DNA from 3 places in the Marinobacter sp. AL4B genome. Region 2 is predicted to be linked to each of the others. Evidence: predicted binding sites of a transcription regulator. Region 2 holds the regulator's gene; each other region holds the start of a gene.
The links. The regulator FliA, encoded in region 2, starts transcription of late flagellar genes. The targets are predictions, from matches to a motif close to CTAAAGTTTNNNNNNNNNNNGCCGNTAA.
Positions count from the first base shown of each region.

Region 1: K5L82_RS15440 (methyl-accepting chemotaxis protein) is a predicted target of FliA. The motif match lies at 1,920-1,947, and genes of this name have one in related genera.
Region 3: K5L82_RS04015 (methyl-accepting chemotaxis protein) is a predicted target of FliA. The motif match lies at 2,515-2,542, and genes of this name have one in related genera.

Region 1 is NZ_JAILWZ010000013.1:1,118,880-1,123,108, forward strand. It holds gene K5L82_RS15425 (DUF3565 domain-containing protein) at 1-135, shown strand, start outside; gene K5L82_RS15430 (LysR family transcriptional regulator) at 132-1,013, opposite strand; gene K5L82_RS15435 (cation diffusion facilitator family transporter) at 1,107-1,883, shown strand; gene K5L82_RS15440 (methyl-accepting chemotaxis protein) at 2,011-3,690, shown strand; gene K5L82_RS15445 (TRAP transporter substrate-binding protein) at 3,804-4,229, shown strand, end outside.
Region 2 is NZ_JAILWZ010000011.1:640,691-644,919, reverse strand. It holds gene flhF (flagellar biosynthesis protein FlhF) at 1-806, shown strand, start outside; gene K5L82_RS07135 (MinD/ParA family protein) at 870-1,682, shown strand; gene K5L82_RS07130 (RNA polymerase sigma factor FliA) at 1,713-2,456, shown strand; gene cheY (chemotaxis response regulator CheY) at 2,545-2,928, shown strand; gene K5L82_RS07120 (protein phosphatase CheZ) at 2,949-3,734, shown strand; gene K5L82_RS07115 (chemotaxis protein CheA) at 3,754-4,229, shown strand, end outside.
Region 3 is NZ_JAILWZ010000010.1:433,830-438,058, reverse strand. It holds gene K5L82_RS04025 (hypothetical protein) at 1-21, opposite strand, end outside; gene K5L82_RS04020 (MBL fold metallo-hydrolase) at 193-840, shown strand; gene K5L82_RS04015 (methyl-accepting chemotaxis protein) at 857-2,473, opposite strand; gene K5L82_RS04010 (hypothetical protein) at 2,727-3,389, shown strand; gene K5L82_RS04005 (L-threonylcarbamoyladenylate synthase) at 3,424-4,047, opposite strand; gene K5L82_RS04000 (BolA family protein) at 4,044-4,229, opposite strand, start outside.

The DNA of each region.
Region 1 (4,229 bases), on a different contig from region 2:
CAGCATGTACGCCATGATCCGCCTTGGGTGAATAGGCCGTGGGTCATCAGCCCCAAAGGCCGGGAATCTATGTTGGGGTTCGAGTTGGATTGTAAAAAATGCGATCTTGCCGCCCCGGCGGATGAGCAGCCTTAGGCCATGGTTTCCAGATAGGCTTCCAGCTCGTTTGCCAGCCAGCCGACCACGGCACCCCCTTGGGCTTGCTCCGTTTCCAATGCACTGAAAACCTTCCACCATCGCGCGCTTCGGTGGTTGATGGTTTTCAGTTGTTCTTTTTTCAGTGCCTCTGCAATCAGTGGTAAGGGCAAGTCTGCCCAGCCAGCGCCCTCTATAACCGCATCCCGAATCAGTTCGTATTGTGTGAAAGCGAGATAATTGGCGGTTTCAGGTGACTCCGCCACCAGCTGATCGTCTTTCATGTAGGCCATAGTGACCTCTGTGTGGGCTACGAGCTGATCCTGAGTGACACGTTTCAGCTGGCACAGCGGATGGTCTGGTGCGGCGACGGTGAGCATGCGCACGTCAGCCAGTTCCCGGAACCATTGATAGCCCTCGCTCAACATTTCGGGCATCAAACCGTAGGCGACGTCGACGGATTGGTTTCGGACCAGGTTTGCGAGCTCCCGGGGCGGTGCCAAGTACACCGACAAGCTGGTTTGAGGGAATCTAAGTTTCAGATGTCTCAGAAGATCTCGCCAGATCACTTCTGGTATCGCATCGTCTCGAGCGATGCGCAGCACCGACTCCGCACCGCTTAAATGGTGCTGGCAACGTGACCGAATCTGGCCCGCTACTTGGTCGAAACGCCGGCAATCGGTCACGATGGATTGGCCAATCGCTGTCAGGTGTAACTGGTTGCCGCTGCGTTCGAACAGTCCGACTCCCAGCTCATCTTCCAGGGCTGCCAATACGGTGCTGACGGTGGTGCGGCTGCGATTAAGGTGCCGAGCCGCAGAGGCAATGCTGCCGTGATCGACCACCGATAGAAATGTTTTGATTTGTGATGCTTTCACGATGACTTCTTTCCGACGGATTTTCCGTCGCTCAGTGACTCACGCCGACGAATATATCCCGATAATATGGCCGCTTATTCACAGGAGGTCAAAATGTTTACTTCTCTAGCGCGGGAAAATATGGCGCTGAAATTATCTGCGGTCGGCGCCGGTTTGTTTGCGGTTGCCGGTATCGTGTGGGGCCTTTGGGTCGATTCTCTGGTTGTTCTTTTCGATGGCGCCTATTCGTTGGTTAGCTTGGCGTTATCCCTTTTGTCGCTGTATGCGGCACGCTTTATCCGCAGCCCCGCAACGGAAGACTATCCGTTCGGTATGGGTGCCGTAGAGCCGCTGGTTATTGCGGTTAAGGGACTGGTTATTGGGTTGGTGTGTGTGCTTTCGTTTGCATCGGCGGTGGTGTCTATTTTACAGGGTGGCCGCCCGGTGGAGGCCAGCATGGCGCTGATTTTCGGCGCTGTCAGTGTTGTGGGTTGTTTGGTGGTTTGGGTTTATTTGCGTTGGACCAGTCACCGCAACGGCTCTGGCCTGGTGCTGGCCGAGCAGGGGCAGTGGCTGATGGATACGGTATTAAGTGCTGCGGTAATGCTCGGCTTTGCTATCGCATGGCTGATAGAGCGCAGCGAATGGTCCGCGTTGGCGGTGTATGCCGACCCGGTCATGATGTTGCTGATCTCCGGATATTTCATGACCGTTCCCGTGAAAATGGTTCTGGGTGCCGTTCGAGAGTTGTTGCTTGCTGCGCCTGCAGAGGAGGCCATGGATGACATTCACAGCGCCCTGAAAGATCTCGGTGTGAATCCCGAGGCAGTGAAGGTGGCTAAGCTAGGACCAAACCTGTTACTAGAGGCGAAATTGGTGCGTATGGGCTGAGTTTGCACTCCGAGGTGAAAATTTGGTGAGAATGCGCTTAAGATGCGGCCATAATGGTCGATACCTATGACAACTAAAGCCGCCCATTGGCTATCGCCCACACCAACAATAACTCGGAGTCTCCGATATGCCCCTGATAAGCGCCCTGCGAATACGAACTCGATTGTTAATTGGTGTGTTGGTGCCGGTACTTCTCACCGCGGGAGCTATCGCCTGGATCACGGCTATGGAAATTAACGCCAATGGCCAGGCCGAGCTGGAGCGGCTGGAAGCCGAGTTGTTTGCAGCAAAGAAGCAGGGGCTTGAGGATCTGATTGAAGCCGTTAACGATGTCGTTGAAGAGGCTAAAAATAACCCCGCGCTCTCACCTGAAGAAGCCAAAAACGAGGCGCGAAAGCGTATTCGTACCATCTCGTTTGGTGAGTCCAATTACGTGTTTGCGTACACCCGGGATGTCTTTAATCTGGCGTATGCACCAAGCCCTGACAAAGAAGGCCCGACCACCAATCCTAAGGTTCGCCGGCTGGTAGGCGATCTGTTTCAGGCGGCAAGCCAAGATGGCTTTTTCCAGTACGAGTGGCCAAACCCGGCTTCGAACGGCGCTATTGAAGCAAAACTGTCGTACACCACGCTGGTGCCGGGGTGGGACTGGATGATCGGTGCAGGTGTCTATGTTACCGATATTAATCGGGTGCTGGCTGCGGCCGAGCGAGATATTGACGACACCATATCCGAGGCCATGTTATTTACCTTGGTTGCAACCATCGTTGTTGTGATCGTTGCGCTGATTGTGGGGTTGTTGATTGGTCGCACGGTGACTGTGCCGCTGAAGAACGTCAGTGACATGATGCAGGAAATCGCAAATGGCGACGGCGATTTACGCCATCGCCTGCCGGAAGATGGTACGGATGAATTGGCGGAGTTAGGGCGTCGGTTCAATCAATTTGTCATCAAGATGCAAACGACTATTCGCGAGGTAGGTATCACCACCGACCAGGTGGCCTCCGCCGCCGAGGAACTCAGTCGAGTGGCGAATGAAACCAGTCAGTCGGTGCAGGAACAAGGCTCTGAAACCGATCAGATTGCCTCGGCGATTAATGAAATGGCCGCCACCATTCAGCAAATTTCCGGTAACACCAACGAAGTAGAAAGCGCTGCATCGGATGCAGATCGCATGGCCCGTGAAGGGGGCGAGACCATCGCCAGCGCCCAAGGTGCGGTCACACAATTGTCGGGTGAAATCGAAAGCACCGCTGCCAGCATTAATGCGCTGGCTGATAAATCCGGTGATATTCAGCAGGTGTTGGATGTGATTCACGCGGTAACAGAACAGACCAACTTGTTGGCATTGAACGCAGCAATCGAAGCCGCTCGAGCGGGGGAGCACGGCCGTGGTTTCTCGGTAGTCGCCGATGAAGTGCGCCAGTTGGCGCGCCGGTCAGCGGAATCGGCGGATCAGATTGGCGAGATGATTGGTGGTTTTGTAGCGGAAACCAAAGCCTCGGTTGATCGGATGAATCATTCGCGGCGAAGCTCCGAAGAAACGGTTGAGCGGATTAACCACGCCACATCTGCTCTGAACACGATTGTCGGTTCGATCGCACAGATTCATGATCAGGTGACCCAGATTGCCACTGCGGCAGAGCAGCAAAGCCAGGTCGCGGAAGAGGTGAATCAGAACGTGGTGCGCATTGTTGATGCGGCGCAGCGAAGCGATACCGGTGTGACTCAGACCAACGAAGCCAGTCACGAATTGGCACGCTTGGGTGAGAGCCTGCGCGAGTTGGTCGCTCAGTTTAAGGTGTAATGCCGGCAGCAGTCTTGCCCATAGCAGCTGAAAGGGCGAGACTGTCCGTTTATTGTGGTTTAATAACAGGTTACTACATGTGATCCAAAGCGATAATAACGGAACCCTTTACTATGTTTATGCGTAATACCTTTATGGCAGCCCTCGCTGCGGTTGCTGTTCTCGCCAGCCCGTTCGCGGCAGCCGACAAAACCTACACCATTCGCCTGGCGGAAACTTGGGGCCCTAACTCCGGACTGCTTGGCGATACGTCCCGCAATATGGCCGCCATGGCTGAAAAGATGTCCAATGGCCGATTAAAGTTTCGAATTGATTCTTCCAACAAACACAAAGCTCCGTTTGGCATCTTCGATATGGTGCGCAATGGTCAGTACGATATGGGGCACACCGCCTCGTACTACTACAAGGGCACCATTCCAAACGCCATGTATTTCACCACCACACCGTTCGGCATGATTGCGCCGGAAATGTACGCTTGGTTCTACCATGACGAGGGTATGGAGCTGATGCAGAAGGTGTACGAGCCGTTCGGCTTGTTG
Region 2 (4,229 bases):
ATGCCGTTCAGCAACTATTGAGCGAGCGCCTGCAAGAGTTTGGTTTGAGCCCCGATTTGGCAACATCCGTTGCGCGGCAGCACCGAAATGGCCGGTTGGAGGATGGGTGGAAAGCCTCATTGAAAATGGTCGCCACCGGCCTTCGGACCGGGCGGGAAGATTGGCTGGAGTCTGGCGGCGTGTACGCTTTGGTTGGTCCGACTGGATCCGGTAAAACAACAACGATCGGAAAATTAGCCGCTCGCTATGTGTTGGAACACGGGGCTGACAGCTTGGCGTTGGTCACCACAGATCGTTATAGAGTTGCGGCGCACGAGCAGTTGTTTGTGTTTGGTCGCATTCTGAACGTGCCAGTGCGGGTGGTTGACGAAAGCCACTCGCTGGACGACATTCTGGATGAACTTTCCGATCGACATTTAGTGCTTATCGATACTGCTGGACTGACCAGTGCCGACCGGGGTTATCAGGAGCAGCTCGCGGAGTTGGTTCGCAGCGACCACAATATTCATACACACTTGGTGGTGTCTGCGACCAGCCAGCCGCGTATCATGAAATCCGTTTGGCATTGCTATAAGATGGCAAGCCTTGCCGGCTGCATCGTGACTAAAATTGATGAAGCGCTTACCTTGGGCGAATCTCTAGGGTTTGTGATGGAAACCGGTCTTCCGGTCGCTTGGTATACCGACGGTCAAAAAATACCGGAAGATTTGCATCGAGCCGAGGCAGCTCCGTTGGTTCGAATGGGCGTTGAGCGCCTGAGAACGATGCAACATTCGCAGGATGCTGTTGAAGGTGCTTTGGCATAGCTATTGCGAATCAGACACCGGCATAGAGTCCCCTTAACGACGCAGTAAGAGACATTAAACAGTATGAGCAAACCACATCCGGTTCAGGTTATTGCGGTATCCGGCGGTAAAGGCGGTGTCGGGAAGAGCAATGTGTCGGTCAATCTGGCGATAGCGTTGGCAGAAAAAGGCCGTCGTGTTGTCGTGCTGGATGCCGACTTGGGGTTGGGTAATCTGGATGTGTTGCTGGGCGTGACAGCCAACAAGAATTTGTACGATGTCCTCAATGGAGAGTGTGATCTCAAAGACGTGCTGGTGGATGGGCCGGGAGGTATCAAAATCGTACCTGCTTCATCCGGTACCCAGCGTATGACCCAGCTCAGCCCCATGGAACATGCGGGCTTGATTAATGCGTTCAGTGAGCTGGGCGATCAGATCGACGTGCTGATTGTGGATACCGCTGCCGGTATTTCTGAGTCGGTTGTGAGTTTCCTGCGCGCCGCCCAAGAGTTGTTGTTGGTTGTCTGCGACGAGCCAACCTCGATAACGGATGTGTACGCGCTCATTAAACTAATGAATCGTGATTACGGAACAGACCGCTTCCGAGTGCTTGCCAATCAGGTTCGAAGCGAAGAAGAAGGTAAGCATTTGTTTGAAAAGTTGACGCGAGTTACCGAACGTTTTCTGGATGTAGCGTTACAATATGTGGGTATCGTGCCTTACGACGAAGCGGTAAAAAAAGCCGTTCAACGCCAGCGTGCTGTTCTGGAGGCATACCCCCGTGCAAAAGCATCTATTGCTGTGCGAGCATTGGCAGACAGAGTGGATAGTTGGCCACTGCCATCTTCTCCTCGAGGCCATCTGGAGTTCTTCGTGGAGCGGCTCGTCGAAGTCTGATCTGAATCCAGTCCAATAAAAGCCGGATACATGACATTGACGAAGAATCTGGGAATATATCATCAGGCGGGCGCCTCAAACGCTTCGAGTTTGATCGAAGATCAGGCGCCGCTGGTCAAAAAGATAGCCCTACATTTGATGGCCCGTTTGCCTGCATCGGTTCAGCTTGAAGACTTGATGCAAGCTGGAATGATCGGTTTGCTTGAAGCAGCCCAGCGTTATTCTGCGGGTAAGGGCGCAACCTTCGAAACCTATGCGGGCATTCGTATTCGGGGCGCGATGGTTGACGAAATCCGAAAAGGCGACTGGGTGCCTCGTTCCGTGCATCGCAATGCCCGCCGAATCTCCGCCGCAATCAAAATCGTTGAAGATCGCACTGGCCGGGAAGCTCAGGATGCCGAGGTGGCGGAAGAGCTCGATATCGAATTGTCGGAATATCACTCGTCCCTTGCCGACGCCAATAGTGGACGGTTATTTAGTCTGGATGAGCTCAATGAATCCGGTGAACTGCCGATAGAAGAACAAGAAGCTAGTGATAATCCTCTCGATGGCATCTCTGCCGGTGCTTTTCAGCGGAGTTTGGCCGAAGCGATTGAAGCGCTTCCAGAGAAAGAAAAGTTAGTATTGAGTTTGTATTATCAGGAAGAGTTGAATCTTAAGGAAATCGGGGCGGTGCTCGGGGTCAGCGAAAGCCGAGTCAGCCAGATTCACAGCCAGGCGGCTTTGCGTCTTCGTGGTCGTTTGTCAGATTGGCAAGAAAACGGCGACAGCTGACCGACTGGCGTTCTGAAAAGAATCTTACACAGCCTGTCGGATATCAGCAGGTTGACCTACATCCGGGTGTTATTTACTGGAGGTCCCTTTGGACAAGAACATGAAAATACTCATTGTGGACGATTTCTCCACAATGCGACGAATTATCAAAAACCTGTTGCGTGACTTGGGTTTTACCAATACCGATGAAGCCGACGACGGTAACACGGCGTTGCCGATGCTCAAGAATGGCCAATACGATTTTCTGGTAACCGACTGGAATATGCCCGGTATGTCCGGCTTTGATCTTTTGAAGGCTGTCCGTGCTGATGGAAATCTTAAGAACCTGCCAGTACTGATGGTCACCGCTGAAGCCAAGCGTGACCAGATTGTCGCTGCGGCCCAGGCCGGGGTAAATGGTTACGTTGTTAAGCCATTTACCGCTGCTGTTCTCAAAGAAAAAATCGAGAAGATTTTTGAACGTATTCAGTAACCAAAGGTCGGGTAGCTCCCATGAGTGACAGCAAGCACACCCAACGGGGTCTCGATCCGGAGGTCACGCAAAAGCTGCAGGAACAGACCTCTCGATTGGTTGAAAGCGTCAACGGCGGTGATTTCGCTCAGGCGATGACCATCATCAACGAGCTGAGTGAAGTTCGTGACCAAAGTCTGTACCAAGAGGTTGGGCGGTTGACCCGGAGTCTGCACGAGGCCATCCGCAACTTTCAGATTGATCCCCGGAATGCGGAGCAGAAAGAAGCCCTTTCGAAAATGTCGGATGCTTCAGACCGCTTAGCTTATGTGGTTCAAATGACCGGTCAGGCCGCTAACCGCACCATGGATCTGGTTGAGGAAAGTATGCCCGTGGCGCATGCCATCCGTGATGAGGCCATAAGCCTCAAGGACGAATGGGAGCGCTTGCGTCGTCGCGAGATTGAGCCTGCCGAGTTCCGTCAGCTGTACGCAAGAATCGATGCTTTTTTCGGAACTTTGGGTAACGACTCGGACAACCTCTACAAAAACCTCTCGGAGATTCTTCTGGCCCAGGATTTCCAGGACCTCACCGGTCAAGTGATTCAGAAAGTCACGGCGCTGGTGAAAGAAGTCGAAGAGAATCTGTTGGGCTTGGTGGTCATGGCCAGTCATGTCGATCAGTTGACAGGTACAGTCCATCAGATTGAAGAAAAAGAAGAATCGGCCGAAAAGGGAGTAGGTCCACAAATCAAAGCCGCTGAGCGAGACGATGTTGTCTCGGGGCAAGACGGCGTTGACGACTTACTATCCAGTCTCGGTTTCTGAATGACAAAGAGGGTACCCCATGGCGTTTGATGCCGATGAAGAGATTCTCCAGGACTTCTTGATAGAAGCCGGCGAGATTCTCGAAAAGCTGTCGGAGCAATTGGTTGATCTGGAACAGCATCCAGACGACAGCGATCTGCTTAACGCCATATTCCGCGGATTTCATACGGTGAAAGGTGGCGCCGGATTCCTGCAATTAGACGCGCTGGTGAATTGCTGCCATTCCGCAGAAAACGTGTTCGATATCTTGCGCAATCACAAGCGCAAGGTTACCCCCGAGTTGATGGACGTTGTGCTGCAAGCCCTCGACAACGTCAATGCCATGTTCGAAGAAGTGCGTAACCGTGAAGAGCTGACTCCGGCGCCAGCCAGTTTGATTGAGGCTTTGGATGCATTGGCAATCCCCGAATCCGAAACGCCCACTGGAGTCTCGACACCGGTGTCTCAGGACCAAGGCGATATCACCGACGAAGAGTTCGAAAAGCTGCTTGACGC
Region 3 (4,229 bases), on a different contig from region 2:
ACTCGTCTGTGAATCAGTCATCCAGAATCATCTCCTGTTCCTTAAAGTTACCCGGACCGCGAAACGCCCGAGCCAAACCAACAAACCCCAAATCTTCCGCGAGCAAGACGGCTTTTGTAAACCAGCTTGAAAACTCGAGCCTGCGGCCAAATACCATTACCATACTGCCAACCATACAAGTTGAGGCCGATTATGTCCCTTAAGTACCGAATTGTGCCGGTAACGCCTTTCGAACAAAACTGCACACTGATCTGGTGCGAAGACACCATGAAAGCGGCCGTGGTTGACCCCGGTGGGGATCTTGACCGTATTCAGGCAGCCATTGAAGCCGAAGGCGTCACGGTTGAGAAAATTTTACTGACCCACGCTCACATTGACCATGCAGGCGGCACAGCCGAGCTGGCCCGAACCGCCGACATTCCCATTGTTGGGCCACATAAAGAAGACAACTTCTGGATTCAGGGGCTACCCATGCAAGCCCAGATGTTCGGGTTTGCAACCCCAGAGGTATTCACTCCCGACCGCTGGCTGGAAGATGGTGACTCGGCAACCGTAGGCAACCAGACCTTGGAAGTCCTGCACTGCCCGGGCCACACACCAGGCCATGTCGTATTCTATCACCGGGATTCTGACCTGGCGCTGGTAGGTGATGTTCTGTTTAACGGGTCCATCGGCCGAACCGACTTTCCGAAAGGTGACCACGGCACGCTAATCCGATCTATCCGTGAAAAGCTCTTCCCGCTGGGCGACAGCATTACCTTCATCTCGGGCCACGGACCGATGTCGACATTTGGCCATGAAAAAGCCACCAACCCGTTCGTATCTGACCACCGGGGGTAATTCCCCCCCGGCTAGATCATAGCCGGGTTAAACGGAATTGTTCCACGGTTTTGCGCAAGGTTTCCGCCATTTCCAGAAGGTCCCCGGCAATGCGGGCGGTGTCTTGCGCATCACTGGAGGTTTGCTCAGCTGAACGGCTGATTTCGATGACGTTTTGGTTGATCGACTCCGAGACGGAGCTCTGTTCGTAAGACGCGTTTTCCATCTGCTCGTTCAAGCCAGTGATTTCCCTCACTGCAGCAGCAATGCCCTGCAACTCACGTTCAACTTTAAGAATGGCGTCTACCTGATTCTGTGCCAGCTCTGAGGCATGGCGCATCGTTCCCACGCAATCCACAACTTCCTGTTTCAGGCCATCAATGGTTTTGCGAATGTCTTCCGTGGCATCCTGAGTACGAGAGGCCAGTGCACGAACTTCATCTGCCACAACAGAAAAGCCACGCCCTTGCTCACCCGCTCGAGCTGCTTCAATCGCCGCGTTTAGAGCAAGTAGGTTGGTCTGATCAGCAATTTCAGAAATGAGCGCCAAGCGTGATGCCATTTCACTGGTGCGCTGATCAAGCTGCTCAATACGCCCTGCTCCGTTCTGCACTTCGGCGTTGAGCAGTTCAATGCCCTGAACGGCGTTACGGGCTAACTGCTCGCCCGCCTCTGCCGATGCAGCCGTATCTGCCGACTTTCGCGCGGTATCCGCCGCGTTCTCTCGAACCTGCACAGCCGATGCCGCCATCTCGGTCGTAGCATTGGCAACCTGATCGGTATTGTCTTTCTGAGCAAGTACCTCGTGTTCCGTGGTTTCAGCTTTTGCAGAGATAGAGCGCGCTGCGGATTCCACTTCGGCCGCATTTTCCATGACGGTGTGCATACTCTCGCGAATCTTGGCCATCATACGATTGAAGGCGCGGGAAACAGAACCGATTTCATCGTTGCGAGAAACTTCGAGTTCAACCGTCAAATCGGAATTGCGGGAGATTTCATCCATGCTGTCGTGCAATCGACGCAAACGCGAGAAGACCAACCGGCCCAACACTAGAGCGGTCAGTATGAAGATCGCCAGCAAAATAGCGACTTGCACTCCACCACCGAAGAGTAGCTGCGTCTGAAGTCGTGCATCACTTTTAGCCAGTGAGTAATCCACCCGAATAGCGCCCAGAACATCACCTTCCTGGCTCTGATGGCAGCTATGGCAATTCACACCCTGGTAATCTGATCGGGCAATGACCGGCTCAACCAAGGTATACACTCGACCCTTCTCATTACTGGAAAACTGTTCCACGCGTTCACCCGTTAAAGCGCGTCTATCCAGTGGTTCGCGTTTCCGCTCCGACGCACTGCCAGCACCAAACATGGCATTCAACTGATCGCTGCGAATAACCCGAACATCCAGAACCTCGTCAGACGCTATCGCTTTGTCACGTAACATGTCCCGATTACCAATAGTACCTGTCAGCATCATGGTATTAAGGCCATCAAAGTACGATTTCGCTAAGCCTTCGACGTATTTTTGACTGTATTCTTCTAGATGCGCACGCTGAGATTGGGCGCTAAAAAGCACCGTGAATACCAATATCACGGAGAATGCCGTTGCCAATGCAGCTAGCAATAGAAAACGAATGGAATAGTGTTTTTTCATGTGTCTCCGGCGGCGAATCATCAAAAGATGGGATACAGGATATGACGGCAGGTCGAGCCATAACTTTATAGGTTCTACTCTGATTTTTAGTGACTTAGGTCATTCAATCGGATGATTAAATAGCTTCCTTACAAAGAAAGACTTTTCTTAAAACCAAATCCGCACTATCTGGCATGAAAACTGCTGCTTACCTAATAGCTCACTCAGGCATCGGAAATCCGGCAGAATTTTGCCACCCAGGAGGAAACACACCATGTCGTTGCTGACATCATTGATCCAAGCCAGCACTCGCTTTCAGCAAACCATGGACACCCGCCAGGCTCCCTCGGGTAAGACCGACGATGGTGTGACGACTGAAACTCCGAAGCCCCAAGCTACCGGCAGCCCAGACGGTGACCGTTTCACGCCGTCGGAGCAAAAGGCACTGGATCCTGCCGACGTAAAGGTACAAAAAATACCGTTGAATCAATATAAGCAAACCGTAGCGCAGGATCTTTCCTACATCCGAGACACGTTGCGGCACAAACTTGCCGAGTACAACTTACATCCCGCTACTGCCCTAAACGTCAGCAAAGGCGAAGACGGAAACACAGTTGTTGAAGGAAAGGTACCCGACGAGATTCGCGGAAAAATAGAGCAGGATTTAAACAACAATCGGGATTTTACAGACGCCTTCAGTCGCCTGAGCGTCAGCGAGCCGACGTTGCATTTCATGGATAACGCTTTGAAGCTGAATCAGGCTTATGGCGTTCGCAACTCATTGCTAAGCGCACTGGTGAGTGAAAACCAGCAATTTAACGGCCTGCAGGATGTACTCCATCGGTATGACAGCCTTCGCCGAAACACCAGCGCCAATCAATCCGTGCCCGCGGGTGACTCACAGCGCTATGCATTTAACTTGAACGCCCGGGCCTGATCTCAAGCCGGGCGTACAAGCACACCTTAGAACATTATCCCTCAAACGGTGCCGGGTCGCCTTTGCCGACCCGAGTCACTTCGGGTACATCTCCGGTGAAGTTCACCACAGTTGTGGCTTCCATACCGCAGAACCCGCCATCGATGATCAAATCCAGCTCCTTCTCCAAAGCATCACGAATTTCTTCGGGGTCCGTCATGGGCTCGATTTCATCCGGCAAAATTAACGTGCTGCTCATGATCGGTTCGCCCAATTCACCCAAAAGCTCTCGCACAATGGCGTTGTCTGGAACACGAACGCCTATGGTACGACGCTTGGGATGCAATAAACGGCGAGGCACTTCACTGGTGGCATCCAAAATAAAGGTGTAAGCCCCCGGGGTGAATGTTTTCAGGAGCCGATACTGAGTGTTATCGACTTTGGCGTACACGCCTATATCAGAGAGATCACGGCACACCAGAGTGAAGTTGTGCTTGTCGTCCAGCTTGCGAATACGCTTGATCCGATCGGCGGCTTGTTTATCCCCCAGATGACAACCCAGCGCATAGCCGGAGTCGGTTGGGTACACAATCACACCGCCGTTACGGATGATGTCCACTGCCTGCTTGATCAAACGCTTTTGCGGATTCTCGGGATGAATTTGAAAAAACTGGCTCATGAATTAACTCCCTGTTTCAACTTAGCGGCCATCGAGGCATCGCCTTTGGAACCGCCCATACAATTTGGCGAATCAGGTGTTGCCTGCCCGGTTTTCGCCCACTCCTCTGGCGTGTACAAATGCAACGCCAAGGCATGTACTGGCCCGGCAAGCTCGTCGGCCAACACTTTATAAATCAACTG